Regions from separate parts of the Vibrio sp. R10-SG3-ISO10 genome, predicted to be linked through region 2. Evidence: predicted binding sites of a transcription regulator. Region 2 holds the regulator's gene; each other region holds the start of a gene.
What was found. Region 2 encodes PurR, which represses purine synthesis genes. Its sites were predicted from a motif close to TNANGNAAACGTTTNCNTNA; they were not measured.
Positions count from the first base shown of each region.

Region 1: AC6R16_RS00145 (phosphoribosylaminoimidazolesuccinocarboxamide synthase) is a predicted target of PurR. The motif match lies at 5,522-5,541, and genes of this name have one in related genera.
Region 3: purL (phosphoribosylformylglycinamidine synthase) is a predicted target of PurR. The motif match lies at 2,364-2,383, and genes of this name have one in related genera.
Region 4: glpX (class II fructose-bisphosphatase) is a predicted target of PurR. The motif match lies at 2,185-2,204, and genes of this name have one in related genera.

Region 1 is NZ_JCBDHG010000001.1:39,711-47,591, reverse strand. It holds gene AC6R16_RS00175 (response regulator transcription factor) at 1-546, opposite strand, end outside; gene AC6R16_RS00170 (MBL fold metallo-hydrolase) at 689-1,465, opposite strand; gene AC6R16_RS00165 (lactate/malate family dehydrogenase) at 1,656-2,618, opposite strand; gene AC6R16_RS00160 (DMT family transporter) at 3,037-3,909, opposite strand; gene AC6R16_RS00155 (glycerophosphodiester phosphodiesterase family protein) at 4,060-4,761, shown strand; gene AC6R16_RS00150 (hypothetical protein) at 5,030-5,425, shown strand; gene AC6R16_RS00145 (phosphoribosylaminoimidazolesuccinocarboxamide synthase) at 5,638-6,741, shown strand; gene AC6R16_RS00140 (TadE family protein) at 6,794-7,177, opposite strand; gene AC6R16_RS00135 (TadE family protein) at 7,213-7,695, opposite strand; gene AC6R16_RS00130 (TadG family pilus assembly protein) at 7,711-7,881, opposite strand, start outside.
Region 2 is NZ_JCBDHG010000020.1:320,259-328,139, forward strand. It holds gene AC6R16_RS11460 (putative signal transducing protein) at 1-141, opposite strand, end outside; gene AC6R16_RS11465 (TVP38/TMEM64 family protein) at 141-833, opposite strand; gene AC6R16_RS11470 (TfoX/Sxy family DNA transformation protein) at 984-1,574, opposite strand; cyclic di-GMP riboswitch class I at 1,708-1,794, opposite strand; gene purR (HTH-type transcriptional repressor PurR) at 1,939-2,946, opposite strand; gene torD (molecular chaperone TorD) at 3,158-3,805, opposite strand; gene torR (two-component system response regulator TorR) at 4,043-4,756, shown strand; gene elyC (envelope biogenesis factor ElyC) at 4,858-5,661, opposite strand; gene cmoM (tRNA uridine 5-oxyacetic acid(34) methyltransferase CmoM) at 5,775-6,566, shown strand; gene mukF (chromosome partition protein MukF) at 6,569-7,881, shown strand, end outside.
Region 3 is NZ_JCBDHG010000020.1:63,869-71,749, forward strand. It holds gene tadA (tRNA adenosine(34) deaminase TadA) at 1-313, shown strand, start outside; gene AC6R16_RS10300 (hypothetical protein) at 357-491, opposite strand; gene mltF (membrane-bound lytic murein transglycosylase MltF) at 699-2,231, opposite strand; gene purL (phosphoribosylformylglycinamidine synthase) at 2,547-6,443, shown strand; gene AC6R16_RS10315 (DUF3622 domain-containing protein) at 6,895-7,245, shown strand; gene AC6R16_RS10320 (DUF4250 domain-containing protein) at 7,310-7,501, opposite strand; gene AC6R16_RS10325 (YaeP family protein) at 7,501-7,707, opposite strand; gene AC6R16_RS10330 (tellurite resistance TerB family protein) at 7,827-7,881, opposite strand, start outside.
Region 4 is NZ_JCBDHG010000023.1:261,268-269,148, reverse strand. It holds rRNA gene AC6R16_RS19590 (23S ribosomal RNA) at 1-367, shown strand, start outside; rRNA gene rrf (5S ribosomal RNA) at 460-575, shown strand; tRNA gene AC6R16_RS19580 (tRNA-Asp) at 607-683, shown strand; gene glpX (class II fructose-bisphosphatase) at 1,117-2,124, opposite strand; gene zapB (cell division protein ZapB) at 2,438-2,680, shown strand; gene metF (methylenetetrahydrofolate reductase) at 2,778-3,668, opposite strand; gene AC6R16_RS19560 (bifunctional aspartate kinase/homoserine dehydrogenase II) at 3,899-6,313, opposite strand; gene AC6R16_RS19555 (O-succinylhomoserine (thiol)-lyase) at 6,313-7,479, opposite strand; gene metJ (met regulon transcriptional regulator MetJ) at 7,699-7,881, shown strand, end outside.

The DNA of each region.
Region 1 (7,881 bases), on a different contig from region 2:
ACGATCAAACGGGCTTAACTCTTTTTTGAGCACTTCGATTTGTAACTCCGCTTTCGAAACCACAATGCTTTCGCGGCTGATCAAATAATTGAGCAAGTCGGCTTCAGTACTTGTCAGTGGCAGGTTAGACACTTTTGAAGCGGGCCCAGAAACATCAATGCTTTGACTTTGCCGCTGCTTTTCTAATCCTACCCGACGGAAGATCGCTTTAATGCGAGTTAGAAGTTCAGGTACTTTGAACGGTTTGCCGATGTACTGATCCGCACCCGACTGATACCCATCCAACATGGATTCTTCATCATTAAGCGCTGTAAGCATAAGAATTGGCGTAGCAAAACGTTGGCATATTTTACGTGCCACCTGCATACCATTAAGTTTGGGCAGCATGACATCGAGTAACACCAAATCGACCGGTTTTTTCTCGATGTATTTAAGTGCGGTTTCACCACAGTGTACACACTCTACGCTGTACCCTTCTGTGATAAGTACATCTGCAAGTAATCCACACAACTCGATATCATCATCAACAACTAAAATTCGCGACATGAGAACAACAGTACAATTGAAAAGAGTTCGCATTCTAATCTGAACCCTAAAACAACACAATGTCCTGTTGCTAGATAATGTTCTTAAACGTCTTTATACCAACTAGCATAAGTAGATGTTCAGATATTGGTTCTGGTGGGTGCTATTTACGTTTTGAAACGCCCAATCGCCAGACTGCTCCCGTAAGACTTTTAAGTTTGACCTTAGTCGCTCGCCAGTGAGTCGAAGGTGTTCTAGGTGCGGTATCGACTAAATGTTGATAGACCTGTTCGTTCAGCTCGACTTGCCCACCGTGTGCCACCAAAAGCACTTTGGGGTTTAGATTATAAACGCGCTTTAACGACGCTTTGTATTTGTTCGGATGGAAAATGGGAAAGGGTGAAATCAGTCGTTGCTTCACTTCAACCATTAGGTCAGCGACGTAAAGGATGTCGCGTTCAACGTTGTGCAGCGAGAGATCTCTATCCGTATGTCCTGGCGTTTCTAATACTTTCCAGTCTTCAAAATTGGGAATCGCTTCCCCATCTCGAAGCTCTACATCTGCATTAAGCTTTCTCGAATACCATAAATTACGCTTTGGTTTACGCTTTCTATTGGCGACCCAGCGAGCCAAAGCAATATCCGTTAAGTGCATCAAGAAGCCGTCGATACCTGAATACCAATCTTTATCCCTTTTCGCGGAGACGATCGTACACCCTGTTATCTCGCGTAGTTTGTGTGCAGCACCAGCATGGTCTGGATGCATGTGCGTTACCACAACCGTTGTCAAATCAGTGAAAGGCCTTTGAAGTTCATGAGTGATGAACTTTTTAATATAGGAGATATCTGCTCTAGACGCTCCGTCGAGAAGCATTAGCTTGTCTGTATATTCGGCGAGGTAGATTTTTTGAATATACCCATCTAGAGCGTGAATTTTCATGACGCAAACCAATTAACAAATCATTTACATTTCAATGTAACAAGCTTTACAGCAAATGACAGAGTAAACACTCTAAACTGTGAACTTTGAAGACTTGTACTGAACTAAACGTCAGAAGATCTAATTCAATAGGATTAAAAACCGGTGGATTTAACACCACCCGCAAGATTAGGTTTATAGCATCGGCAGCCTAATTTTTGTGCATGGCAAGACCCGTCTTATCTGCTACTTGCTTCACGACCTTATTCACTTCAATCGCGATATTTGATAGCTCTTCCATCTCTTGCTGAGTAAATGGGTGGATAAGAATCGTCTCCGCGCCGTTTTTCCCTACCACGGTAGGTACGCTGAGCACGACATCTTTCAATCCATACTCTCCATCTAGCAAAGTAGCAACAGGTAGCACTGAGCGCTCATCAATCATAATCGATTGGATAATACGGAAAACACTTGCGGCAATACCGTGGGTGGTATTTTGCTTGCGCTTAAAGATCTCGTAGCCCGCTTGTTTTACCGACTCAAGTAACTCATCGGCACAAATTCGCTCGATATGGTGAGTATCACAATAGAAATCGGCCGGCTGCCCAGCGATGGATATTAAGCTCTTAGGCGTAAAGCAATGACTACCATGCTCCCCTAACACATAACCAAACACGTTCTTAGGATCCAGATTGACACGGCTAGCGACAATACTCATAAGGCGCGCCGTATCAATCACACAGCCACTACTGATGACTTTTGAGCGCGGAAAGCTGGTATTGGTGGCAATAAAGTGGGCGACTAAGTCACAAGGGTTACTGACAACAATCAGTGTGGCGTTAGGGGCCACTCGTTCAACTTGTTTTGCAATATCAACACCGATGCGGCTATTGATTTCTGCCAGATCGATACGAGTTTGACCTTGCTTGATTTGAGCACCCGCAGTAACAACCACGATGTCGGCACCAATCAGCGTTAGGTAATCATCGGTGGGTACTAGATGAGTATTTTTTGAAAACGTCAGTGCTGAGGTGTGCCTGAAGTCAAACACCTCTCCTTCTGCTCGTTGCAAGTCTTTATCAAGCAGCACCAATTCACTAATGCTACCCAGTGTCAGGAGGTAATTACACACCCCAACCCCGACTGAACCTGCTCCAATTACACCGATTTTCATTTAACTTTCCCTGTATTCGTTACCTCTTAACTGTGGATTGTACTAACAATTACATCAATTATTCCAATATAATTTTATGCTAAAAATAAATAACAGAATTTACGACTACAGATTAGATAATGATTAGGGTCTGTTGACCTTTTGCGGTTAAATTTTGTTCGAGATAAAAGCGTTTTAATCGCGGCGAGTGGCGGACGGCTAGTTGTTTGTGGCCTAGTCATTCTAAGCAAAACACCTCTCAACAAAGAGTAAAACGGTTTTTGCGGGGGCGCCCAGCTCGAACCCTTCGGGCAGCGTTTGTGGCTCCTTTCTACTGCGTTATCGGCTTATCAAGTAGGTTAACTACATCTCAAAGCCTCTGCCTTGTATAAAGAACCCACAAACTGCTGCAAAAATCAGCTCAAAAGGTCAACAGACCCTAGTTTCTTCCTTTAAACAGTCGACCATCAGTTCGGTAGAAGATCAGAGCAAGCAGAATTAAGCTGCATCCAATTAACTTGTTGCGTGAAAGCTGTTCTCCATACCAGAGAATACTCAGGATAACCGTCCAGATTGGTTCCAAAAGCATAATGAGCGCAGCGTTGGCTGGGTTACATCCCTTTTGCCCTAGAGTTTGCATCACGTACCTAAGACTCGTAGCTAGCAGTGCGCTAAGAGCAAACCAACCCCAAATAGACGCTTCAACACTTTCAGGTATCGTCTCAAATAATGACGAAGCAACCAGTGCTAGAACTCCGGTTACAAACAGTTGAATGCAAGTCAGCATCAAAACAGGCATTTTCTGCGCGAGCTTGCTGTTCACATTGAAGTGAAGCGCAAGAAGACAGGCATTGGCAAGAAACCACAATTGCCCTGCTGAGCTTTTCCACCCATCCGTTAATGACAGCATTGCTAAGCCAGCGATAGCAATCGGCATCGAAACCCAAAAGGCTCTTTTCGGTCTTTCTTTGTAAAGTACCCATGCAATGATTGGCACAATGATCATCGAAAGGCTGACAATAAATGCCCCTTCACCGAGCGTCTCACTGATAGAAATTGCATAAACCCAAGTCAGTAGCGCTAACGCCAGAATGCTACCTCCTCCTATGGCTTGAAGTAGCAATTGGGTTGTTAAGTCCCTAAAGCGCTTATAGCACAGTGGTAACAAGCAAATAGAAGCCACAACAAAGCGCAACCCAACAAAACCAAATGGGGGAAGACCTTGTATTGCTTCTTTGGAGAAGATCCAGCCTAAACCAGCGAGTGCAGTGGTGAAGAACAGAATCCAGGCAGCTTTACTTTCAGCGTTCAATTTACATCTCTCTAAGGTCGAACGACCTATCTATTTTATTATTAATATCCGACTGATAGTGTCAGATTTAGGCTGTAATGGCTATGAATTATCTATCCAAAATTTCAGCGAAGGAGTAATCTGTTCTCTTTCCATCATTGAGAAGAAAATATGATTATTGTTGGACATCGCGGAGTCGCTGGTCGCTACCCTGAAAATACTAAAGTCAGTATAGAAGCGGCCATTAACCTCGGGCTCGATTGGGTTGAGGTAGACGTGCAGCCCACAAAGGACGACCAACTTGTTATCTGTCACGATCATACAATTAATAGATGCAGTGACGGTTCCGGTCGTATCGATAAACTGACTCTGAAGCAACTGAAAGAATATGATTTTGGTGCTTGGTTTAATGCAGAGTTTGCCAACCAGACGCTTCTCACTCTAGAAGAACTTCTCACTCTGGCTAAAACACACAACTTAAAACTCAACCTTGAGATAAAAGTAGACCGCCATGATGTTCAAAAGGTGTGTGAGTTACTCAAAGCGCAATTAGCCAAAAATAATGTTGATCCTTGCGATGTAGTGCTTTCGAGTTTTAGTCATGCAGTTATACGTCAACTTAACCAATTGCTCCCGCAATATAGACTCGGTGTGTTGTGTAATCGTCTCGACAAGAAAACCAAAACTCTCCTTAAAGAAGTCGATGCGTTTAGTTGCAACATCAACTATCACAGGGCTAACAAGCAGCAGATTGAACAACTCAAGCATGACGGATATCAGGTATGGAGCTACACCGTCAACAACCCAAATTCACTGAAACACCTCCCTAACCTAGACGCGATTTTTAGCGACTTCCCCGAGCGATTCTTATAACGCTACTGACGTTCTGACATACAGTGTTATCCAGTACTACTGTATAACACTGTATAAGCCATAGTGACCTGCATCACTATTTATGAATTATTTGTCAAATCTCTCTCGCACCCAACAACTTTATATTTATTTTATATATCAACACTTTAAATAACACACCGAACTCACATCGTTCTAACTCTGTTTAAATGCTGCACAAAAATGCTTGCCAACACAGCCAATAAAAACTACTGTATAACCATACAGCATGTACAAAGGAACAGTAATTATGATTCAGGCACATACTCAAACTCACACGTTCTCTAAATACAATGTTTTGGCTCAACCTACAGCGCCAATGAACATCGATAACGATACGTTAAGTCGCCTAGCTGGTCTTTCTGGCCAGAAACAATGGATCTTATTTACTGCTGAATGTCCTCGCCCTGACTATGAGCAGTTCGCTGCCTTCAGTGTGAGCTGTAAGAAAATTATCCAGATGAAAGCTTCTCAAAAACAGTCTGAGTTTGAAATTGTTAAGAAAGCGATTGAATCAGGTAATGCGAGTGCTGTTGTTGCATCAAACAATATTCCTATGGTTGAGCAAAGCTTACTCCGCAACCATGCTATCCAATTCCAGTGTGAAGTCTTTTTCGTTGAGGGCAGAGTTAACCAGTATCACTAACAAGCTCAACAAATTCACTGTCTTTTTGCCCTACCTTGTGTGGGGCTTTTTCTTTTTTGCACCCTATTGAGCTGTTTTTCGCCATATAGAAAAAAACAAAGCAAACGTTTGCTTTTTCTCTGGCAGCACAAAATAGTTCTGGTATTATGCGAAGCAAATAAATTATCTGCGTGGATAATTTCACCACCTTGCTAAAGTATAGGAATGTCAAAATGAGTCTCGCTGATCAAGTTCTAGCTGTTAACGATGATCTTCCAATTCGTACCGATAAACCCGTCCACAGTGGAAAAGTTCGCTCTGTTTACTGGCTAACTGAAGAAGACAGCAAGCGTCTTATCCAAGAAAAAGGTTATGACGTTGCCCCTGATGCGCCTCTTGCTATCATGGTAATCAGTGACCGTATCTCAGCGTTTGACTGTATCTGGCATGCTGAAGGCGGCTTAAAAGGGGTTCCTGGAAAAGGCGCGGCACTCAATGCGATTTCCAACCACTGGTTTAAGCTGTTCAAAGACAACGGTTTGGCAGACAGCCACATCCTTGATATTCCCCACCCTTTCGTTTGGATCGTTCAAAAAGCGAAACCAATTATGATTGAAGCGATCTGCCGCCAGTACATTACTGGCTCAATGTGGCGCTCTTATGAGAAAGGCGAACGTGAGTTCTGTGGTATTGAGTTACCAGAAGGGCTAGAAAAGGATAAAGCGTTGCCAGAGCTGCTGATGACACCTTCAACGAAAGGCATTTTAAAAGGCATTCCGGGCGTGCCTGAAGCGGATGACGTCAACATTACTCGCCAAAACATCGTTGATAACTTCGAAGCGTTCAACTTCTCTAAAGCAGATGATATCGCTCAATATGAAAAACTGCTACGCGAAGGCTTTGTTGTCATTAGCAACGCTCTTGCAGAAATCGAGCAAATCTTTGTTGATACCAAATTTGAATTTGGCTACGTCAACGATGCAGCAGGTAACGAAAAGCTGATCTACATGGATGAAGTGGGCACTCCAGATTCATCACGCATTTGGGATGAGCGCGAATACGATGCAGGAAATATCGTAGAGAACTCGAAAGAAGGCTTCCGTCAGTTCTTGCTTAACCACTTCCCTGATCCAGACATTCTGCTTAACAAAGAGCGTATGGATGAGCGTGAAGCATTAGCGCGTGACAATGAACTACCTCTAGAAGCCTTGATGGATATTTCTAAGACTTACCTCGGCATTGCTGAGAAAATAACAGGCGCTGAGATTGAGCTAAGCGACAATCCAAAACAGGAAATCATAGATATCCTTAGTCGTGATTACGGTTTGGTTGACTAGCTCCAAACGCAATCGAATTAATGCCCTAACCACTGGTTGGGGCATTATTTTATCAAAAGTATATCGTGCTTGAAGCCGTGCTAGATATAGTCAAGTCGTTAAACAAAGTAATAAATGAAGAAAATTCGTGGGAGACGGTGACATCGACCTCACTGCCAGGTGAGTTATCCGGAGACCAAACCACTGAAGTGGTCACATTGTTTATCGGTGAACGTGACTGAACAAAGGCAGAAATAGTCGACTCAGTTGCTGGAGCATCACTAGACCTTAGAGGATCTTTAACAGCCTGGCTGCCTCTTACTGCAGCATAACGGGCTCCCTCTCTAGCTAAGTGAGACAAAGCGCCATTTGAATACACATACCTAGCCCCCTCTATAATAGAGAAAATCATAAACATAAAAAGTACCGACACTAGGGTGAATTCAACAATTGTCATCCCTTTTTGCGTACTTGAATATCTACTGAAGCGCTTCATTCCACTCTGTACCTCGCAGACCTATTCAAAGTGACGGTCCCAGGCATCGCATCATGGCCGCTGAAGGTTTTAAAGTTTCGTGAAACCGTTGTTTGTATGTACACTTCTTTGTTTTCAGGGCAGCTTTCGGAACATGCGCTCTCTGTTGGTTCAGGCAAAGAAACTGCGTCTGAGTCGTAGCAGCGACAAACTCTAACAGAAGTTACGTCTACGCGAGAAGATTCACCGGTATTCATGGATAAACCTTGCGCATCTTTTGAGGCAATCGCTAACATGCCCGCGGAATCTATTGCTTCATCAATATCGGTGCTGTGTATCGAGCCATATCCAGCGGCTGCATTGGCAGAACTATTGGTCACAATAACTTCGGACATGACTCTACCGAAGTCGACAGCGATATAAAGGAGCAACATAATGAACGGAGTGAGTATTGTCAGTTCAACGGCAGCGAGTCCAAGTTGGTTGTTAATGCGTTTCATTGCTTGATCTCCTTTTCACTCAACAAGCGAAATTCGAACATAAGGACCTGAACTTAGTCCACTTGGTGCACTCGAGTTATGGGTTATAACAAGAGAAGAATCACTGGCTACTTGTATATATCTGGTTATGAATACACCATTTGTTGCCGCCACATCCGTGTTACTTGATATTTCCAAGTACTGATT
Region 2 (7,881 bases):
TTCACTGCTCTCCCCAAAGGGAATTTCCCCTTGGAGCCCAAATACGCCTTCGCCACGGACTTCACATTCAATCTGTTGAGACTTAAGAAGCTCACAAACAATGTGAGCTTCAGTTGGCGTAGATGCGGAATAGATCCTCATTATGCATTTCCGTTTGATGTTGATGGGGACGCCTTAATTTTAGTCATAATCCATTTTGCAATGACAGGGAACAACCCGAGAAGTGCGAAAGAAGCCAAAACGGTAGGAGAGACGATACCCGACAAGCTGTCTATTTGAGCGAGTTGAGTGCCGGCATTTAGGTACACAGCGGTTCCTGGCAACATACCTAGTTGGCTAACCAAATAGAATCGAGTTGTCGCGATGGGAGTCAAACCCATTAACAAGTTGATTAGGAAAAATGGGAATACTGGAATCAATCGCAATGAGAACAGATAAAATGCGCCATCTTTTTCAACGCCTTGATTGATGGCATTGAGCTTGTCACCAAACTTACTCTGTACCCAATCACGTAATAAGTATCGGCTGCTTAAAAATGCGAGTGTTGCCCCAATGGTGCTGGCGAAAGAGACCAACAGTAAGCTTGTCCAGAAACCAAATAGAGCGGCGCCTAAAAGGGTAACGACCGCAGCGCCAGGAATTGAGAAAGCGGTGATAGCAACATAGGCGATAAAATAGCTAGCAGCGGCGATAGTAAAGTTATCTGCGATAAATGCGGCGAGCTCTGCTTGCTGCGCCTTCGCGTTTTCTAGCGTGAGATACTGACCAAAATTTACGCCAAGTAAAACAATTAGTGCGACGAAAACAATTCCTAGGATGATCTTTTTATTCATGTTGTGCAGCTCCATCATATTTCATGGATATCAATTATTAGTGTTACTAGACAAGACAGGGAAAGCAAGCCACAAATTTCAAGATGGCAGATAAAAACCAATAAAAAAGTCAGCACAAAGGCTGACTTCTTAAACAAATTTATTTTTAGGTTAGCTGACTTGAGTTAACAGCTCCTGACGGCGACTTTGGGGGATAACCGACCAGTGTGTCCCTTTAATGGCACCTTCTAAAGCCCAGAGAAGTTCGATGTTTACATCGGAAGAGTGTGTAGTCTGAATGGCTTTAAACGCATGTACGGCTCCCACTTGTTCCAGATTCTCTACCGAATCTATACCAGCTTTCTTGAGCATGCGCTCAGTCGCTAGCCGCAAGTTAGGCAGATCTTTCAAACGATTGGGTTTCGCTTGCGATTGGCATTGCTTCTCTTGATTTGCTGCTTTTAAGGCGACGTTCGCAATCTTTAAGGTTTTATTTGCGTCAGCTGCCCAATCATCACAAAGCGCAAAATACTTCGTCACGACGGGGAATCCGCGTTTTTTGTAAACATAGGGTTCTAGCCCTTGAGACCTGAACTGTTTAGCGAGAGCCGCGTCCGCGCGTACGTGTAGTTTATCGTTGACGACAAGTGCGAACATAGTGTCATCAGCAAAAATGCCAAAGCCACCAAACATTGAGCGAGACTTAATATGTCCTAACTGCTCAAATAAACGCATTGAGTCTTTTAGTATTGGTTTATCCATGCTGTGTTTTCTCGGTGTATAAGTATACGCCACCAATGCAGGTCCGAGAGATTAGCAAAATTATGCAGAGACATTGTCAGTAAGGTGTCATACGAGTGCAAGTAAAAGCGGTATGACAGTTTGCATATTCGCCATCGGCAACCCCGCTACCAGACAATAAATTGTTTAAGGCCGGAGGCTTTGCGTCCCATCCTTTCGAAATGGTTTGCCCTGTTCGTGGCATTAATCGAACACATTAAGAATAAATAAAATCTGCGCAGAACATCACGTTTGTATCGGATAAATGTGATGTTGGTTCAATAAATAGAGGGGAGATATACGCCTAGCCAATAGTACGACTACCAGCTAAGCGTCTGACTTAAGGTTATTTATTTAGATTACGAACGGTATTGCGCTCGACAATTTCTGGGTGCATCTCGAACACACGTTTTTCGTGCTCTTTATCTTTAATGCGCTCAAGAAGAATTTCGAAGGCATTCTTACCAACGCGACGTTTTGGTTGGTGCACTGTTGTTAGAGGTGGAGAGAAGTACTCTGCTAGTTCAATATTATCGTAGCCGATTACTGAGATGTCTTGAGGTATTTGAATGCCTTTCTGTTGTAGACGGCTCATTAAGCCAAGCGCCATCGTGTCATTAAAACAGAACACGGCTGTTGGCTTTTTATCCATCGCCACAATTTTATCCGCAGCCAGTACCGCCGTATCACATTCGAAGTTGCCTTCAAGAATCCAATCTTCGTTTACTGATAAATCAGCTTCAGCCATTGCGCGCTTAAAGCCACTAATACGCTCAACACACGCCGCTTTCTCGAAGTGACCACTTAAACAAGCAATGTCAGTATGACCGCGCTCGATCAGATATTTTGTCGCTAGATAGCCGCCTTCTTCAGAGTTATCGATGATCTTATCGGCTTGAGAACTCTCTGGACCCCAGTCCATTACTACTTTTGGAATGTCTTTGTGGCGGTCGAGCATTTCGCTCAGCTCTTCAGTCAGATCTGAACACATCACTAGGATGCCATCTACACGCTTTTCAGCCAGCATGCGAATGTAGTCGCGTTGCTTCTCATAGATGCCGCCGGTATTACACAGAATCAAGGTGTAACCTTGGCGGTAGCAGTAGCTTTCTACGCCGTCGATAACTTCTGAGAAAAATAGGTTAGTCGATTGCGTCACTAACATACCGATTGTACGAGTAGTGTTGCACTTAAGACTACGAGCAACGGCACTCGGTGCATAGTTAAGCTCGGTTACCGCTTCCATCACTTTTTCTTGTGTCGCTTCGGCAACAAAGCGTGTCTTGTTAATCACGTGAGACACAGTGGTTGTTGAAACACCAGCAAGGCGAGCAACGTCTTTAATAGTGGCCATAAATTTTGTCCTGTCGATGACTGCCACGAGAATATATTCAGTTTAGAATAAGTTGGCAGAAAGTATCAGAAACACAAAAACCGCTCTTATTTAGCGGTTTGTATTTGAATAGTTCATTTTTATCGTTTGCGGTCACGATTTTAGACCGCAATCCGACTTAGGGCAAACATATTTCGTCAAACTGACCTGTGCCAGTTCACATTGTCAGACTCTATTCGCCGATTAAATATGTGCAGTCCAACTCCAAGAACGCCACAGTGAGAGAAGCGATCGCAGAGTAAAAACCGAATTCATCGAGCGTTTGACACTTAGCCGAAAACTTAGGTGTCCAACTTAGAAGGTGCTGACGAATGAAGCTCTCTTGTTCGATAAGCGCTTCTTCAATATGACGCTCTTGCTCAAGTTCATTAGAGCGAATGATAAGGTTACCGAGAAAATCCAGCTCAATGGCAATGTGATCAGCCGGCTCATTTAGGCTTTCATCAACGGCTACACCATGCTCTAGCATTAATGCTTCCATCTCTTTGGCAGGCTTGTCGTTAAGCAGGCCTGTGTCTCCAATGTACATTGAAGCATAAGGCAGTGCCGAGTCGCGGTCAGACTTTAAAAATAGATCACAAAAGTCAGCGGCAAGCTCTAGTTGCGCATCTTCGCGATCGATTAAGCGATTAAGTGCATCAATGACACGATCAATCGACGGTTTAAGAGCGGCATTCTCGCCAAGGCCAGTAAGGAAAGAGCGGATTTGAGCTGAATGGTACTGCTCCAGATTCTCTTCCGTTAATTCCTTGGCGTAAAGGCTTGAAAGCCACCAATAAATTTCCGCACGTTTCTCATTGAATGCTTTGATTTCTTGCATTAGGTATCACTCCCAAAATAACTACCTATTAGTGTAACTAATAAAAATGAATAGCGGTAATGGCTTACGTGACAATAAAAGACGAATTATGAGCATATATTAACAAAGGCGGAGGTTTTGTTTTGAATCAATAAAAAATCATCTTTCTCGTTTTTAAAGTGATAAATACTAGAAATGTTACTATTTATGAATAGAATAAATGATAGAACTATTCCCAATGTAAATTAAGTGGTGCAGATGAGTTATCATGTACTAGTAGTAGAAGACGACGTAGTGACTCGCAGCAAGCTTGTTGGCTACTTTCAGAATGAAGGTTACCAAGTCAGTGAAGCAGAAAGCGGCGAGCAGATGCGAGACATGCTACAAAGCAACGCGATTGATTTGGTGATGTTGGATATTAATCTGCCGGGTGAAGATGGATTAATGCTAACTCGCGAACTTCGCAGTCAATCAGACATTGGAATTATCCTGGTAACAGGACGCACGGACAGCATCGACAAAATCGTTGGCCTCGAAATGGGCGCTGATGACTATGTCACTAAACCTTTTGAATTACGAGAGCTACTGGTTCGAGTTAAGAACTTGCTGTGGCGAATTTCTGCTGCACGTAATTCGTCAGGCTCTGACAGCGCAGCGAAGCAAGATGATAATGTCGTTCGCTTTGGCGAGTGGACGTTTGACGTTCAACGCCGTGCTCTGAGTCGTAACGGGGAGCCAGTTAAGCTGACTAAAGCAGAATACGAACTGTTAGTGGCTTTATCCTCTTATCCGAATCAAGTTCTTAGTCGCGAGCGTATCTTGAACATGATCAGCCACCGTGTTGATGCACCAAACGATCGCACAATTGACGTGTTGATTCGTCGCATGCGAGCAAAAATGGAATTCGATCCAAAGAATCCACAAATTTTTGTCACCGTTCATGGCGAAGGCTATATGTTTGCCGGTGACTAAGGTCAACAAACCCAAACACCAAGCTAACAGACATAAAAATACCGAGGCTTGCCTCGGTATTTTTCTATCTAGGATTTATACCAATCTTATTCAACTTGGTATCAAACTTTGCTTTCAGAAGCTTGCAGCGCTTGCTCTTCATAATCTGACGCCCAATTTCTAAGCTTTTGCCAGATTCTACCAAGAGTTTCATGCCAGTAACGTTCAGTTTGCTCTAGGTATTTCCCTTTCGGTGTGTATTTTTCCCATGCTTGAGAGATGTTGCTGTGCGCTAAATAATTGGTTGGCGCTGGGTAGGGTTTTAGCCCTGCCGAATGAAACTCATTTAGGGCACGCTCCATATGACTTGCTGAAGTCACCACAACCAGTTTTTTGGTATTAACGAATGCTGCCGCTTGTCTCGCTTCTTCCCAAGTGTCTTTGGCGGTTTCTAACAGGATAATGTCAGATTTAGAGACGCCAAGGGCGAGAGCCACTTTCGCCATCATACGTGCATTACTCACTTCAGAGCCGCCCGCATAGCCAGACAAAATCAATTTAGAGCCAGGATAAATACGCATGATGCGAATACCTTCGGCAAGACGCATTAATCCGGTTCGGCTTAATTCAGAAGTGGGTGGGATCTTATCGTCCACAACATGACCACTGCCGAGCACCATAACGTAATCGATCGATTGGTCGACCGGAAAAAAAGCAGAGTATTGGCGTTCAAGCGGCATCAACAAACGAGAAGAGACGGGTTGAAAAGCGATAAGAAAGATGCCGATGAAAGAGAATAGAACAACAAAGCAGCCGGTCTTCTGTTTACGAGTAAACATGATCAACATTAAGCCGAATAGACCGATGATTAGCATCGCGGGAAGCGGCATAAGTAGAGAAGACACAACTTTTTTCAGCTCAAACATACTAAATAGTCCGAAAAAACATCAATTGATTATAATTTAAGAGAAAGCCTCTTTATTCCTGCTTTTCTTATGACAGAATAGCAGCACGATTAGACATGATAACCTAAGCTGCTGTGACTGAAGACCGCAATTTCGACGATATTGCCCACAAATTTGCAAAAAATATTTACGGTTCTGACAAAGGAGAGATTCGCCAAGTCATTGTTTGGGAAGATCTTCAACAGATACTTAATACTGTTGATGGGGCAAATCAGCAACTCAATGTGCTAGATGCAGGTGGTGGATTGGCACAAATGTCGCAAAAGCTAGCTAAGCTCGGACATCATGTCGCGTTATGTGATCTATCTTCTGAAATGCTGCTGTTAGCAGAGCAGGATATTGCAAATAATGGCTTGCTTGAGCAGTATCGCTTCATTCATTCGCCAGTCCAATCGCTTGATCAGCACCTAGAATCCCAAGTGGATGTGGTCTTGTTTCATGCGGTCATGGAGTGGTTAGCTGATCCAAAACCTGCTCTAGAGAAAGTATTAGAGCAGGTTAAGCCAGGTGGGATGGCATCTATCATGTTTTATAACCACCATGGTTTGGTCTATAAGAATGTCGTGTGTGGCAACATTCCGCATGTATTAGATGGGATGCCGCATCGCAATAGATTTAAATTGCAGCCACAAAAAGGCTTAAAACCTGAAGAGGTCTACCAGTGGATTGAAGACGCTGGTTTTTCAATTTGTGGCAAATCTGGCATTCGCTGCTTTAGTGACTACATAGGTAATATGGAGTACATGGGCGATTATCAGTATGAAGATGTGTTGGCACTAGAAAGACAACTGTGCAGAGAAGAGCCATACCTCTCGTTAGGCCGATACATACATGTATGGGCACAAAAGAAAGATAAGCAGGAATAACAATGAGTGAGATGACTCTAAATGCTGAACAGCCGATCGATGAACTTGTCGGTTGGGTTAAGCAGCATGATTTCTCATTGAACCTGACAACAGAGCGACTGGCATTTTTAATCGCTATTGCTGTGCTCAGTAATGAAAGGTTCGATGAAGAATTGGGTGAAGGTGAACTGCATGACGCGTTTACCATTGTTACCCGATTATTTGAAGGAACGGGTGATGCGTCGGCGTTTCGCGCTAACAACGCGATTAACGAAATGGTCAAACAACGACTCATTAGCCGTTTTACTAGTGAATTGACCGATGGAGCCAGTATCTATCGTCTGTCACCTCTTGCGATAGGGATTACCGACTACTACGTCCGACATCGTGAATTCTCCAAACTTAAGCTCTCTATCCAGCTTTCAATGGTTGCTGACGAAATGTCGAAGGCGATTGAGTCCGCGCGTCAGGGCGGAACGCCAGGTCACTGGCGTAAGAACGTCTATGGTGTGCTTAAGTACTCAGTGGGAGAGATCTTCGATCAGATCGATCTGAACCAGCGTGTGATGGATGAGCAGCAGCAGTCGGTTAAGATTCAGATTGCTGAACTGTTAAACAAAGACTGGCGCGACGCCATCAACAACTGTGAAGCACTGCTTTCTGAGACATCCAATACCCTCAAAGAGCTGCAAGATACGCTTCAAGCCGCGGGCGACGAGCTACAGACGCAGATTCTTGATATTCAAGAACTGGTTTATGGTGATGATGAGCTGGAGTTCATCGCAGAAACCTTATTTGGTCTGCAAATGAAGCTTGATCGCATTACCAGCTGGGGTCAGCAAGCGATCGATCTTTGGATCGGTTATGACCGTCACGTCCACAAATTTATTCGAACCGCGATTGATATGGATAAGAACCGAGCATTCAGTTCTCGTTTACGTCAGTCCGTCAAAGAGTATTTCGATATGCCTTGGTACCTGACTTACGCAGATGCTGAGCGCTTAACTGACCTTCGTGATGAAGCTTTGGTACTGAGAGATGATGAAGTTACCGGCCAAGTACCACTAGAAGTGGAATACGAAGAGTTCCAACAGGTCAATGATGAATTGTCAGATCGTATTGCAGGCATGCTTAAAGTTCATAAAGAGCAAGGTGCGCCAATCGATCTGGGCTTAGTGCTACGTGATTACCTAGCACAGCATCCGCAAACTCATCATTTTGATTTAGCACGAATTGTTATCGATCAAGCGGTACGTTTAGGCTACTCAGAGTCTGATTACCAAGCCATTCAACCAGACTGGCAAGCGATCAACGAATTTGGTGCAAAGGTACAAGC
Region 3 (7,881 bases), 260 kb from region 2:
AGCCTTGCAGAACTACCGTTTGCTGGACACGACACTTTATGTCACTTTAGAGCCATGCCCGATGTGCGCAGGCGCACTTCTACATAGTCGAGTCAAGCGAATCGTATTTGGGGCGCGCGATCTCAAAGCAGGGGCTGCAGGAAGTGTGTTGAATCTATTCGAACACCAAGCGGCTTACCACTATGCGGATGTTGAATATGGCCTACTAGAAGATGAGTGCCGTATTCAGTTACAGACGTTTTTTAGACGTCGTCGTAAGGAGCAAAAAGCGCAGCGTAAAAAAGCGAGAAAGTTGCAGCAGAGGGGCCAGTAGGTTTTCAAGCAAACATCTTAGCTAAGATGTTTGCTCTCTGGGTTTATACAGCGATTAACTGCATAAATGCGCGGTGACGTGCAATCACCTTTTTCTTGTTGTTGCTTAACATACGCTTACGACGGTTTGCGGCAACGGTTTTATTAAGGCGTTTTGACTGCATTTTACGTCTTTGCATAAAACAACCTCCTATTGTGGTTAAAATAAAATCAATCACGAACGGTATCGAAGGTAACTGATATTCAGACGGTTAACGTCTTATACCTGCTCATTGTTACGATTTTAAGAAAGTTCGCAAGTGATCTTCGACACGATATTATATGTGGGCGAGGGATAGGGAATTCAAGAGCGCAATCTTTAAACAAAGTTGCGCTCTTAACAGTGATTATTCGTTGGTGCTTTTACTCGCTGATGCAGGCTCTGCCGCTGAGATAGGCATAGCGTCTGAGACCGCAGTTTCAGGTACTTGGATCACAGTAAGGTCATCTATGCTTACGTCTTCGCTAGATGCTGTCTGCTGCTCAACATGACCAATGATACTTTGGTAATAACGGCGAATATTCTCGACGTAATTTCGCGCTTCATCACCGCGTGCAAAACCATAACGAGTTTGGCTGTAGTATTTCTTTTGACGCAGCAATGGTAGACGATCTTTTACATCTGACCACGCATCGGGGTTCCCGCCCTGACGTTTGGTTAGGCGTCTTGCATCCATCATATGCCCATATCCCACGTTATATGAAGCCAGCGCAAACCAGATCTTTTCGTGCTCTTCAATCGAATCAGGAATGCGATCGACCATTCTACGCAGGTACTCTACACCGCCGCGCACTGATTGCTCAGGATCGAGACGGTTAGTCACTCCAACACTTTTTGCCGTTGGTAAGGTCAGCATCATCATACCGCGTACACCAGTCGGAGATTTTGCCACCGGGTTCCAGTGAGACTCTTGGTAAGCCAATGCTGCGACTAAGCGCCAGTCAAATTCATCTGAATACTTCTTAAATAAAGGCGACCATTTAGGCAGTTTGGAATCGAGTGCACGAATGAAGGCGCGAGTATCGACATAATCAAAGCTGCCAATGTGGCCAATGTATTTCTCTTCTAAAGAAGCAAGATGTCCCGATTGATTAACCGCACCGAAAAACTCAATCAATAAGCCATATAAGCTTTCATCCTGAGAAGGGCGCAAGAACCATGAGATAGGTTGGTCTTCAGTCAGTTCGAATGCTAAAGCAATATCAGGGTAGATACGTTGTGATAATGAAACCTCGACCGAATCTGCGACAGTGAATCTAAGTTCCCCTTGAGAGACGGCTTTAAGCAGATCGTTAACGTCAGCATTGGGGTCGATATGGTAAGAAAATTCTGGGTGCTGAGCCTGAATGTCGGTCAGAGTCTTATTGAAGTGAGAATCTCCAACAATACTCAAAACGTCTTTTCCTTCATTTTTCTCAATCAATTCAGCCTGCTTTGCAAGCAACTGCTTTAAGTTTCTTGGACGCCAATTGCCTTTTTTGTAGACCACTTGTTGGCTTACGTAATAGTAAGCAGGGCCTGGACGAAAGTTTTTGAGCCTTTCTGGAGATTGACTCAGCCCCGCGGCAATGATGTCGATCTCTCCTTTTTCTAGAGCAGGGTAAAGGCTAGAAATACGATAAGCAGGCTTCATTTCAAGCTGAACGCCCAATTCATTGGCAAACTCCCGCGCCAATTCATAATCGAGACCCGCAGGGCCATCTGGGCCAATGTAATACGATAGTTGATTATTGAGTGTGCCCACGCGCAGCACGCCACGCTCTTTAATTAAGTCGAGTTCACTTTTAGGTTCAGACTCTATTTGACAGCCAGAAAGCAGCAAAGCGGCAAACATAATTAGGCTCAGTGACTTAAAGTGACTTATATAATACTTCTTCATTAACAACGATCTCATACATCCAGTACGGCATTTATATCAAAGTGTCATAACAAGGCAAGCCAATCAGTGACTAGGCGAGATAAGAGTTCTTAAATTCTTAATCTTGCTGTATTTCAAAATTGACAAAAAAAATGACGCAAACGGTTGCTTTTGGTGTTACATCACAAAAACAATTGCTATATAATGCGCTCGCATCAAAGAGGTGGAATCGGCATAGGTTTGAAAAACCTTCGGGAATAGCTTCGAAGAAAATACAGTAACCCACTGAATTTATTCCAATATCACCTTAATCAATTGCATGAGAGACCTAAGCGCATGAGAATTTTTCGTGGCTCCCCAGCTCTATCTGAATTTCGTGTTAACAAGCTTCTAGAGCTTTGTCGTGAACTTGGCCTACCTGTAACCGGTATTTACGCTGAGTTTGCTCACTTTGCTGATCTAACGTCAGACCTAGATGCGTCTGAAGTTGAGAAACTAGAAAAACTACTGACTTACGGTCCAACAATTGAAGAGCACGAGCCAGAAGGTCTTCTTCTGCTAGCTACTCCTCGCCCTGGTACTATCTCGCCATGGTCTTCAAAATCGACTGACATTGCTAATAACTGTGGCTTAGATAAAGTCGTTCGTCTAGAGCGCGGCACGGCTTATTACATTGAAACTTCTGCTGAACTGACTGAACTGCAACTCGTCGAGCTTAAAGCGATTCTTCATGACCGCATGATGGAAGTGGTTTTCACTGACTTTGAATCTGCACAAGCGCTTTTCCAAGTGGCAGAACCTGCTCCAGTAGCGGATGTTGACCTACTTAATGGCGGCCGTGCTGCGCTTGAAAACGCAAACGTTACCCTAGGCCTTGCACTTGCCGATGACGAAATCGAATACCTTTACGATGCGTTTGTAAACAAGCTAGATCGTAACCCGACAGACATCGAACTGATGATGTTTGCACAGGCGAACTCGGAGCACTGTCGTCACAAGATCTTTAACGCAGACTGGACTATCGACGGCGTTAAGCAAGAGAAGTCTCTGTTCAAGATGATCAAGAACACATTCGAAACGACACCAGAAAACGTGCTGTCTGCGTACAAAGATAACGCAGCAGTAATGGTGGGCTCTGATGTAGGTCGTTTCTTCCCGAACCCAGAAACTCGCCAGTACGGTTACAACCAAGAGAAAGCGCACATCCTAATGAAGGTGGAAACGCACAACCACCCAACGGCTATCTCTCCTTGGCCGGGCGCTTCGACTGGTTCTGGTGGTGAAATCCGCGACGAAGGCGCAACAGGTATTGGCGGTAAGCCAAAAGCCGGTCTAGTTGGTTTCACTACATCTAACCTACGTATTCCTGGTTTTGAACAGCCATGGGAAACAGATTTTGGTAAGCCAGGTCGCATCGTTAACGCACTAGATATTATGCTAGAAGGCCCACTTGGTGGCGCGGCGTTCAACAACGAATTTGGTCGTCCAAACCTACTTGGTTACTTCCGTACTTACGAAGAGAAAGTTAACTCTCACGCAGGTGAAGAGGTTCGCGGTTACCACAAGCCAATCATGATTGCTGGTGGTATGGGTAACATCCGTGACGAGCACGTACAGAAGAAAGAGATCCCAGTCGGTGCAAGCCTAATCGTTCTTGGTGGTCCTGCGATGAATATCGGCCTTGGTGGCGGTGCGGCATCTTCAATGGCGTCTGGTCAATCAGCAGAAGATCTAGATTTTGCTTCAGTACAGCGTGAAAACCCAGAGATGGAACGCCGCTGTCAGGAAGTTATCGACCGTTGTTGGCAGCTTGGTGAAGAGAACCCAATCGCATTCATCCACGATGTAGGCGCAGGCGGTATCTCTAACGCACTTCCAGAGCTTGTAGACGATGGCGAGCGTGGCGGCATCTTCCAACTGCGTGATGTACCAAACGACGAACCTGGCATGAGCCCGCTTGAGATCTGGTGTAACGAATCTCAAGAGCGCTACGTAATGGCGGTTGCACCAGAGAACATGGAAGTATTCGATGCGATCTGTAAGCGTGAGCGCGCACCATACGCTGTAGTAGGTGTGGCAACGGAAGAGCGTGAACTGAAACTTGAAGATTCACACTTCGACAACACGCCAATCGACATGCCGATGGATGTGCTTCTAGGTAAGACACCTAAGATGCACCGTGATGCGAAAACACTGAAAGCGAACAATCCAGCAGTTAACCGTGACGGTATTGAGTTAAACGAAGCCGCAGAGCGCGTGCTACGTCTACCAACGGTTGCAGAGAAAACATTCCTTATCACTATTGGTGACCGTACGGTGACTGGCCTAGTGGCGCGTGACCAAATGGTTGGCCCATGGCAGGTGCCAGTAGCAAACTGCGCAGTAACTGCAGCAAGCTACGACACTTACCACGGTGAAGCGATGTCGATGGGTGAGCGTACGCCAGTGGCTCTGCTAGACTTCGGTGCTTCGGCTCGTCTAGCGGTGGGTGAGGCAATTACAAACATCGCAGCGACAAACATCGGTGATATCAAACACATTAAACTGTCTGCAAACTGGATGTCTCCAGCCGGTCACCCTGGCGAAGATGCAGGTCTTTACGAAGCGGTGAAAGCGGTGGGTGAAGAGCTATGTCCAGCGCTTGGTCTAACTATCCCTGTGGGTAAAGACTCAATGTCGATGAAGACCAAGTGGGAAGAGAATGGCGAGCAGAAAGAAGTAACCTCTCCGCTATCTCTAATCATCACTGCGTTTGCACGTGTTGAAGATGTACGTAAGACAATTACTCCTCAGCTTCGCACAGACAAAGGCGATACTAGCCTTGTACTTATCGACCTAGGTAACGGTCAAAACCGTCTAGGCGCAACGGCATTGGCGCAGGTTTACAAGCAGCTTGGTGATAAGCCAGCAGACGTAGACAACGCAGCGCAGCTAAAAGGTTTCTACGAAGGCGTTCAAACTCTTGTCGCGAACGACCAAGTTGTGGCATACCACGATAAGGGTGATGGCGGTCTATTCGTTACTTTAGCTGAGATGGCATTCGCGGGTCACTGTGGTGTGAAAGCTGATATCGCTGACCTAGGCGAAGACACGCTAGCGGCACTATTCAACGAAGAGCTAGGTGCGGTACTTCAGGTTAAGAACGATGACCTAGACTCTGTACTGTCTACGCTAGCAGCAAATGGCCTAGAAGCGTGTTCACACGTAATCGGCTCAGTTGAAGCGTCTGATGAGCTAGTGATTACTTCTGGTGACACGGTAGTTCTTGAGCGTAACCGCACTGAACTGCGTACTATCTGGGCTGAGACAACGCACAAGATGCAAGGTCTACGTGACAACCCAGCATGTGCTGACCAAGAGCATGAAGCTAAGAAAGACAACTCTGACCCAGGTCTAAACGTTAAGTTAAGCTTCGATGTGAACGAAGACATTGCAGCGCCATACATCGCGAAAGGTGCTAAGCCTAAGATGGCAATCCTACGTGAGCAGGGCGTGAACTCTCACGTTGAGATGGCAGCTGCATTTGACCGTGCAGGTTTTGAAGCAACAGATATTCACATGAGCGACATCCTAACTGGTCAAGCGGTTCTAGAAGAGTACCAAGGTCTAGTCGCTTGTGGTGGCTTCTCTTACGGTGACGTACTAGGTGCGGGTGAAGGTTGGGCTAAGTCTATCTTGTTCAACGAGCAAGCTCGTAACCAGTTCCAAGGCTTCTTCCAACGTGAAGATACTTTCTCTCTAGGTGTGTGTAATGGCTGTCAGATGCTGTCGAATTTGAAAGAGCTGATCCCAGGTGCAGACCTATGGCCACGCTTCGTTCGTAACGAATCTGAGCGTTTTGAAGCTCGCTTTAGCCTTGTCGAAGTGCAAAAGTCTGATTCTGTATTCTTCGATGGTATGGAAGGCTCGCGTATGCCAATCGCAGTGTCTCACGGTGAAGGTCGCGTAGAAGTGCGTGATGCTGACCACTTAGCGGCGATTGAAGCGTCAGGTACGGTTGCAGTTCGTTACGTAGATAACCACGGCAATGCGACTCAGCAATACCCGAACAACCCGAACGGTTCACCAAACGCAATCACAGGTCTAACGACGCAAGATGGCCGCGTGACTATCATGATGCCGCACCCTGAGCGCGTATTCCGTACAGTTGCGAACTCTTGGTCTCCTGAAGGTTGGGGTGAGAACGGTGCTTGGATGCGTATGTTCCAAAACGCACGTAAAAACATCGGCTAATTAAGCCGAGATTCGTTCTCTACTCTGTAAATAGTAAAGCGCTGGTTGAAAGGCCAGCGCTTTCTTTGTTTAGAATCGGGAAGCGGGAACGGGCTGCGCCCTATGGAACGCTTTGCTACGGGAACGGACTTCGTCCTATGGTTCGCTTCGCTGCTAGAAAACGGGATCGGGCTGCGGCCTTGTGGAAAAGAGAGTTGACTCCATAACCACCAAAGAGCAACGTTAGTTATCCAGTTATCCAGTTATCCAGTTATCCAGTTATCCAGTTATCCAGTTATCCAGTTATCCAGTTATCCAGTTATCCAGTTATCCAGTTATCCAGTTATCCAGTTATCCAGCTCTATTTTTGAAAAACTAATAGCCAACAGCCACTTTTTGCGCTCTAATACCGCGCTTGCCAAGGGATGGCTAAATCCCTCAATATTCCATTAGAATCCCTTAGGAAATGAAAATGTCGAACAACAAAAAATTTGCCATTCGTGTTACTGAAAAGCGTAACGGTTGGTGTGCAGAGATCACTCGCCAAGTGACTTCACGTAAAACGTCAGTATCAAAACGTGAAACCGGCTTTGAAACTGAATCAGCAGCACAAGAGTGGGCTGAAAAAGAGCTAGCAGGTTTTATCCAAAACCAAGCTCAACGTAACGAGCGTAAAGGCGAAGCACGTAAAGTTCGCATCGAACGTGAAGAGCGACTGGCTCAAGAAGCCGCTGAGAAGAAAGCACGTTACGAAGAAGCGAAACGCGCAGCAGCAGCGCAAGCTGAGCTTGACGATGAAGATGATTTCTTCGAAGAAGAGTAATAAGTCGTCATTCAATAAAAAAACCGCCAGAGAGGCGGTTTTTTTGTATCTAATCAACGGTAGATTAACGGAACTGGCCAGCTTCTGGTAAGAAATCAAATCCAGCAGAGGCTAACTTGGTTTCTAGCGCTGATTTATCAATGTCAAAGAAAGCGACAAGTTTGTCTAAATCACCGCCGAAATCATCACGTAACTTCATGTTGACGATACTCATCAACATGACAGGATCCATTGATTCAAAGTTGGCTAAGTTCATTACTTGTCCTCAAAGTCTGATATCAGCAAGTTTGCCGCTGCAAATGCTGCTTTTTCACGAGCCTCTTTAGGCAAAGACTCATCCGCAGCGATGTCGTTTAACGCTCTTACTGCGCATGAAATAGCTTGTGGGACATAGGCTTGATCGCCGCTTCCAATCTGTGCGTACAGTTCGCGCACTAATTCACAACAGCCGTATACTTGCATGGCTTATACTCCGATAAATGATAACTGCTCTCAAATATACACACTCAAATTCGGAAACTCAAAGTGTAAGCTTGTCCTAACGCAAAGCGTATGACGACGTGTTCAAAACCTAAGCAAAATTAATCAGTTTGCAGTTGTTGCTCTAGCTGGAAGGTGACCTCTGGAGCGAGCTGG
Region 4 (7,881 bases), on a different contig from region 2:
CCCAAGGGTATGGCTGTTCGCCATTTAAAGTGGTACGCGAGCTGGGTTTAGAACGTCGTGAGACAGTTCGGTCCCTATCTGCCGTGGGCGTTGGAAGATTGAAGGGGGCTGCTCCTAGTACGAGAGGACCGGAGTGGACGAACCTCTGGTGTTCGGGTTGTGTCGCCAGACGCATTGCCCGGTAGCTAAGTTCGGAATCGATAACCGCTGAAAGCATCTAAGCGGGAAGCGAGCCCTGAGATGAGTCTTCCCTGACCCCTTGAGGGTCCTAAAGGGTTGTTCGAGACTAGAACGTTGATAGGCAGGGTGTGTAAGCGTTGTGAGGCGTTGAGCTAACCTGTACTAATTGCCCGTGAGGCTTAACCATACAACACCCAAAGGGTTTTGATGGACTCAAAGCAAGAACAGATTTGAATGTGTATGAGAACACAATAACAGCTTTCCGAATTAAAGAATTTGCTTGGCGACCATAGCGATTTGGACCCACCTGATTCCATGCCGAACTCAGAAGTGAAACGAATTAGCGCCGATGGTAGTGTGGGGCTTCCCCATGTGAGAGTAGGACATCGCCAGGCTTTAAATTTAGACTTTAGGTCTAACCAGTGCGGAGCGGTAGTTCAGTTGGTTAGAATACCGGCCTGTCACGCCGGGGGTCGCGGGTTCGAGTCCCGTCCGCTCCGCCACTTATTCCAGACCTCAGCAGCAATGCTGGGGTCTTTTTGTATCTGCGGTATTATTTTGCTCTGCGACCAACGAGTCCCGGTTGCCCGCAACCCCGGCCGACAGCCACTTATTTAGAAAGCCTAGTCTTACGACTAGGCTTTCGTCGTTTTAGAAGCCCGTTGCTGACGCAACGGGCTTCTTGCGTTTAAGAGGAATGGAACGGACTGCGTCCTCGGGAACGCTTCGCTTGAGATGCGAGAGGTGAGCGTTGAAATTAAGTTGATAGAGCCGAGGGTTCAGAAGGTGTTGACAGCACTTGTCTCCTAGAAGACACAATCACACAGAATCATGCACACTCTCTCAACCAGTTCTCCGTAGGACGAAGTCCGTTCCCGTATCCCAAACAAAAAAGGCCAGCGACTGCTGACCTTCTATGAATTTGATGTTCACCTATTAAAGAATAATATCTCTTACTTCAGGATCTTTACGCTCTAGGTAGTGAGTCGATTTAATACGACGAATAGTACGGCATCGACCACGGATTAACAGAGTTTCAGTCGTAGCGATATTACCTTGGCGAGAGATACCTTCAAGTAGGTCTCCTTTAGTAATGCCAGTTGCAGAGAATACAACGTTATCACTACGTGCCATGTCTTCCATCTTAAGTACGACATTCGCTTTCACGCCCATTTCTTCGCAGCGTTTAAGCTCTGCAGCGCCATAGATGCGGTTTTCTTCACTATCACCTTTCACTTCATGGCGAGGCAGTAGTTGACCATGCATATCACCGTCTAAGGCGCGAATGACAGCCGCTGAAACAACACCTTCAGGAGCGCCACCGATACAGTACATGACGTCGACTTCGCTATCAGGCATACAGGTTAGAATAGACGCAGCAACATCGCCATCTGGCACAGCAAAGACGCGAACACCCATTGCCTGCATCTCTGCGATAACCTCATCGTGACGAGGCTTTGCTAAGGTAATGACCACAAGTGTATCTAAAGTCTTGTTCAGCGCTTGCGCGATGTTCTCTAGGTTTTCTTTTAGAGGTTTATTGAGATCAATACAGCCCTTTGCACCAGGGCCAACAACTAACTTCTCCATGTACATGTCTGGAGCTTTAAGGAAGCTGCCTTTTTCACCGGCAGCTAGCACTGCTAAAGCGTTAGATTGACCCATTGCAGTCATACGCGTGCCTTCAATAGGATCGACAGCGATGTCTACTTCGTCTCCACCAATACCTACGTTTTCACCAATGTACAGCATTGGCGCATCGTCGATTTCGCCCTCACCGATCACGATCTCTCCACTGATCTCGGTTTTATTAAGTAAGCTGCGCATGACTTCAACAGCAGCGCCATCTGCTGCGTTCTTATCGCCGCGGCCAAGCCACTTGTAACCTGCTAAAGCTGCACCCTCGGTAACTCGAGAAAATGACATTGCTAAATCGCGTTTCATGAAGACTCCAAAGTGTTAGGAAAGAGAGAAAAACAAAAACGGCAGGATCTTATCATATCAGAAAGGAAACGTTTGCCTTTTTGCTCGAGCAGCCATTGAACTGGATCAATCTAACAGGTTAAATTAACAAATAGATGTCGCTCGCTTGAGGGATGTAAGGCCATTGTCAATTTACGCTGTTTTTTTAATCGAATGGCAAAAAAACTACAATATAGGGCGTGTTTATCCGCTCTCGGCTGAGTAGAATGGTTGCAAATGGTTTTGGAACATAGGTGACCAAAACCTTCTCCGAATAATAGATAGGTAGGCTAAGATGTCTTTTGAAGTATTAGAACAACTAGAAGCAAAAATCCAAACTGCAGTAGATACAATTGCTCTTCTACAAATGGAAGTTGAAGAACTGAAAGAAGAGAAAGAAAAGCTAGCAACTGAAGCAAACGAACTACGTAGCAATCGTGAAGAGCTAGAACAAAAAGCTCAGCAAATGCAGCAAGAGCACTCTGCTTGGCAAGAGCGCATCCGTAGCCTACTTGGCAAAATGGATGAAGTAGAGTAATCACTACTCGAATAAAAAAGGCTGAACTCAGGTTCAGCCTTTTTGCTTTCTATGTACAAAAATGACCAAGCAATAATTGGTCATATTTGAATATTGCCTATGGTTTAGGGCGAACGCCTAAAGTGTGGCACAGGGCGTAAGTCATTTCCGCACGGTTTAGAGTGTAGAAATGGAAATCCTTAACCCCTTCACGACTCAATGTACGCACCATATCAATCGCTTGGCTTGCTCCAACTAGCTGCCTTGTCGTTGGGTCATCGTCCAGACCTTCAAACTGCTTAGCCATCCATCCCGGAACTTTAACGTTGTTCTGCGCTGCAAAGCGAGAAGCTTGCTTGAAATTCGAAACAGGTAAAATACCAGGAACAATTTCTACATCTATTCCTGCTGCCACGCAGCGGTCACGGAATCGCAAGTAACTCTCTACGTCAAAGAAGAACTGAGTGATAGCTCGGTTCGCACCTGCATCTACCTTACGTTTTAGGTTAAGTAGGTCAGCTTGAGCACTTTTTGCTTCTGGGTGAACTTCAGGGAAAGCCGCCACTGAGATATCGAAGTCATGACGATCTTTTAATAGTGTGACGAGATCAGAAGCGTACATTTCAGGCTTACCACCACCTGGGGGAATATCACCACGCAGCGCGACAATACTTTGAATACCATTTGCCCAGTAGTCATCGGCGATTTGGATAAGTTCTTCGCGTGAGGCATCTATACAGGTTAAGTGCGGCGCGGCAACTAGACCCGTTTGATCTTTGATCTCTTTGATAATCGAGTGTGTTCTATCTCGCTCACCGGAGTTAGCACCATAGGTAACCGAAACAAATTTTGGTTGTAGAGTCTTAAGGCGGTGCACAGAGTTCCAAAGTGTTTCTTCCATCCTTTCGCTACTAGGTGGAAAAAACTCGAATGACACATTGATATTGTCAGACAGTTCGGCGATATTCTGATTTAAGGCGTCGATATGACTCGCGTGCGTGTATCCCATCTTACTCTCCCTGTGGCCACTCCGTGCCATAAAACTCTAAAATTTCAAATCGACGTTTAGACGTCTATATGTCTACAGAATGTAATGAATACGATTTAATGTCAATAACGTGATTATGAATTTTTTTCAACTTAATCATGAGCTGACTTCAAGTTTGGTTGAATTAAATTGATGCAGGCTTGAAAGAGAATAGAGTAAAAAGGCGCTGAGGAGATCAGCGCCTTTGTGAGTTAGATTAAACTTGAGAGGAGGTTCAAATCAGATTGAATCGCACCTGCGGTGACTTCTTTGCCTGCGCCTGGGCCTCTAATAACAAGCGGGTTATCTTTATACCACTTACTCTCGATAGCGAATATATTGTCACATGGCAGCAAGTTCGCTAAAGCATGCTCTTTGCTTAGAGCTTCAACTCCTACCGTTGCGGTGCCATTTTTCTCTAATCTTGCGACATAGCGAAGCACTTTGTCTTCGCGCTGAGCTTTCTCAAGACGTTCTGCGAGCAGTTCGCTTAATAGTGCACTCCTATCAAGAAATTCATCTAGAGATAGCTCTGCGAGCTCTGTAGGTACCAAACTTTCGACTTTTACCGCTTCTGGCTCCAATGCAAGGCCTGACTCGCGCGCGAGGATGACGAGTTTACGCATAACGTCTGAACCGTCTAAGTCACTGCGCGGGTCGGGTTCAGTTAAACCTTGTTGCCACGCTAGGTCTACCAGCTCGGCGAAAGGAACACTGCCATCGTATTGTTGAAACAGCCACGAGAGAGTACCAGAGAAAATCCCAGACAAAGCGGTAATGTCATCACCACTTTCACGTAGGTCTCGAACCGTGTGGTTAATTGGTAGCCCTGCACCAACGGTTGCGTTGTAAAGCCAGTGACGATTGATCTTAGCGAAAGCGTCTTGAACCTGATGGTAATATTGGCTCGAGGCTGAACCAGCAACTTTATTTGCCGAGATCAGGTGCATGCCTTGTTCTGCAATTTCTATGTAACGCTGGGCCAAGGTTTGACTGGCAGTGACATCCAAAACAACAAGGTCATCATAACCTTGGATGGCACCGAGTTTTTCAATCCAGTCGCTTCCTTCGTGGCTAATCGCCTCGTCATCGAAATGAGATCCGACTTGGCTCGCATCAATTCCTTTCGGGTCGAACCAATAAGTTTGGCTATCGATCACAGCCACTAACTCAAAGTTCATGCCATGACGCTTTTCTAACTCGCCCTTTTGCTCGGTGAACAGTTCTAACCAGCTTGAGCCTATATTGCCTTTACCACATAGGGCAATGGCGACACGTTTTTGGGCTTGGAACAATTGGCTATGAATAGCTTTAACTAAAGGCTTAGTATCGGTTGTGCGTAAAACGGCAACTAAGCTAAGCCCTGACAATGACTCGGAAATAAATTCGACAGGTGAAGACTTGAGTTGTTGGTAGAAACCATAGCAGTGGTTGGCATTCTTGGTTACGCCAGCTCCTACCGCCGCTACCATCGAATAACCTTCTTTAAGCTTAATCTCCGCTTCAATTGCAGCGTCTTGGAGATACTCTAAAGCGCCACCCACTATTTCACTTGTATAAGCGAGACGTAAGCAATGTTGGTCGGCTTGAGCCTCATAAGTCAGTGGTTCAAGCTGTGCTCGCTTGAGGCTTGCAAGTACCTCATTTTCGACTCGCTGGAAATCATGACCAGAGGTGAAATTGAGTTGAATTAATAGCACTTCATCTAGGGATGAGATGATTTTTGCACCGCGACCAGAGGCAAGCACACGTTCAATACGTGTAGAACCAGATTCTGGCTGGTAGCTGCAACGAAGGTGTAAATCCATCGCACTTTGAGCAACGGGCTGTAATGTACGGCTATGCAGTACAGGGGCAGCAAGTCTTGCGAGTTCACTGGCTTCATCTAAGCGCAATAACGGCAGAAGACAGGCATCTGATACTAACCTTGGGTCTGCACTGTATACACCTGCGACGTCACTCCAGATGGTTACGCGTTTCGCTTCTGCCAGCGCGCCGATAACGGTTGCCGAATAGTCAGAGCCATTACGCCCTAGTAACACCGTATGTCCTTGGCTATCTTGAGCCATAAAGCCAGTGATCACCACTCTATGGTGAGCGTGTTGCACTAATACTTCTTTAGTCAGTGGGTAAGAAGCACCAAAGTCGACTTCAGGCTGAGTGCCAGCTTCAGCACGTAAAAAAGCGCGCGCATCCTGAGCTACGGCAGGCAATGAATGTTGATTGAGCAGCGCTGCCAAAAGACGTGAAGACCATACTTCACCATGGCCTAAAACAGCCGCTTTCTCAGCCTCGTTGAGCGGATAAGTCAACTCGCCTAAGGTGCTGAACTCATCATTTAAAGTGGCGAGTAGCTGCGGTTTTGTTTCTCCTTCAATAAGCGTTTCAATTAGCTCGGATTGAAACTGGCGTAGTGCTTGAAGTTCTTCATGAGCAATACGGCCATCTTTATTGAGGGCTTCGAGAAATGCAATCAGACGATTGGTCGTTTTACCTGCAGCTGAAACAACGATCAGATCTTCTGGTTGTGAGTATTCTTTTAAGATACCGACGACACGGCGGTAGCACTCAGGATCTGCAAGGCTGCTACCACCAAACTTATGGAGTTGACGTTGAGTAGTAGACATTAGAAGGCTTCCTTAGCTTTTGCGAAAGCTTGTTCTAGGTCAGCAATTAAATCTTCTGCATCTTCAAGCCCAACCGACAGGCGCAGCAGTTGTTGGGAAACACCAGCCTCTGCAAGTGCTTCCTCTCCCATTGCCCTATGTGTCATTGAAGCAGGGTGACAGATTAGGCTCTCTACACCGCCGAGAGATTCAGCAAGTGAGAAAAGCTCTAGTTCACCAACAAAGAATTTAAGTTGTTCAAAGCTCCCCGCGAATTCGAAGCTGAGCATAGAACCAAAGCCAGTTTGCTGCTTTTTAGCAATCTCATGGCCTGGATGCTCAGGCAGGCTAGGGTGATAGATATTACCGACTAAGTCTTGGGTCTGTAAGAAGCCTAAAATTTGTCGAGAGCTTTCTTCATGTACTTTCATTCGCGCACCCAGAGTTCGGATACCACGCAACGTCATGTAGCTATCAAATGGTGTGCCTGTCGCACCAATACAGTTACCCCACCAAGCGAGTTCTTCAGCATGTTCTTCTGTTTTGGTGATGACAACACCGCCAATAACATCAGAGTGACCATTGATATACTTAGTAGTTGAGTGAATAACAAAGTCGGCGCCAAGGTCTAAAGGTTTTTGGAACACAGGTGTCAAAAAGGTATTGTCGACAGCTACTAGAGCGCCAACTTGTTTGGCTTTGTCACATACGTCTGCGATGTCGACGACACGAACCAGCGGGTTCGATGGTGTTTCCAATAGGATCAGTTTGGGCTTTTTAGCTAGGGCCTCAGCAAAGGCTTGCTCATTGGATTGATCAACAAATAGAACCTTGAAGTCACCTTTATTTGCACGGGTATTGAATAGACGGTAAGTACCACCGTAGCAGTCGTGCGGTGCAATGATGAGGTCATCTGGGCCAAGGAAAGCGGATACCCATAGATTAAGTGCTGAAGTACCACAGTTGGTCACGACCGCGCCTTTACCTGACTCAAGTTCAAACAGAGCAGTTTCGAGTAGTCCGCGGTTTGGGTTGCCTGAGCGGGTGTAATCGTACTTTGGTACATCACCAAAGGCAGGGAAGCCATAATTCGTCGAGAGGTAAATAGGTGGAACAACTGCGTGATGTTGAGTGTCAGACTCGATACCAGTACGTACCGCGATTGTGGCTGGTTTGCGGGTGCTCATAAGTGTTTCCTTTCGAACTTTAGTGACTTCTATTTGGGAATACGCTATACCTTTATCTTGTTAGATATATGTTATTCCAATCCCATACCTTTCCACTTTACTTATCATTTTTGTGGACGTCAACACTTCTAGACGTCTATATGTCTTTGCTTGTGGCTATAAATACCGCTAAAATTAGGGATTCTATTTTCAACCATAAAAAATAACGAAAGGTGCGCAATGGCAGATTGGAATGGCGAATACATTAGCCCATATGCTGAGCATGGAAAGAAAAGCGAACAAGTAAAGAAGATTACAGTTTCTATTCCATTGAAAGTATTAAAGGTTTTGACTGATGAGCGTACCCGCCGCCAGATTAATAACCTGCGCCACGCAACAAACAGCGAGCTATTGTGTGAAGCT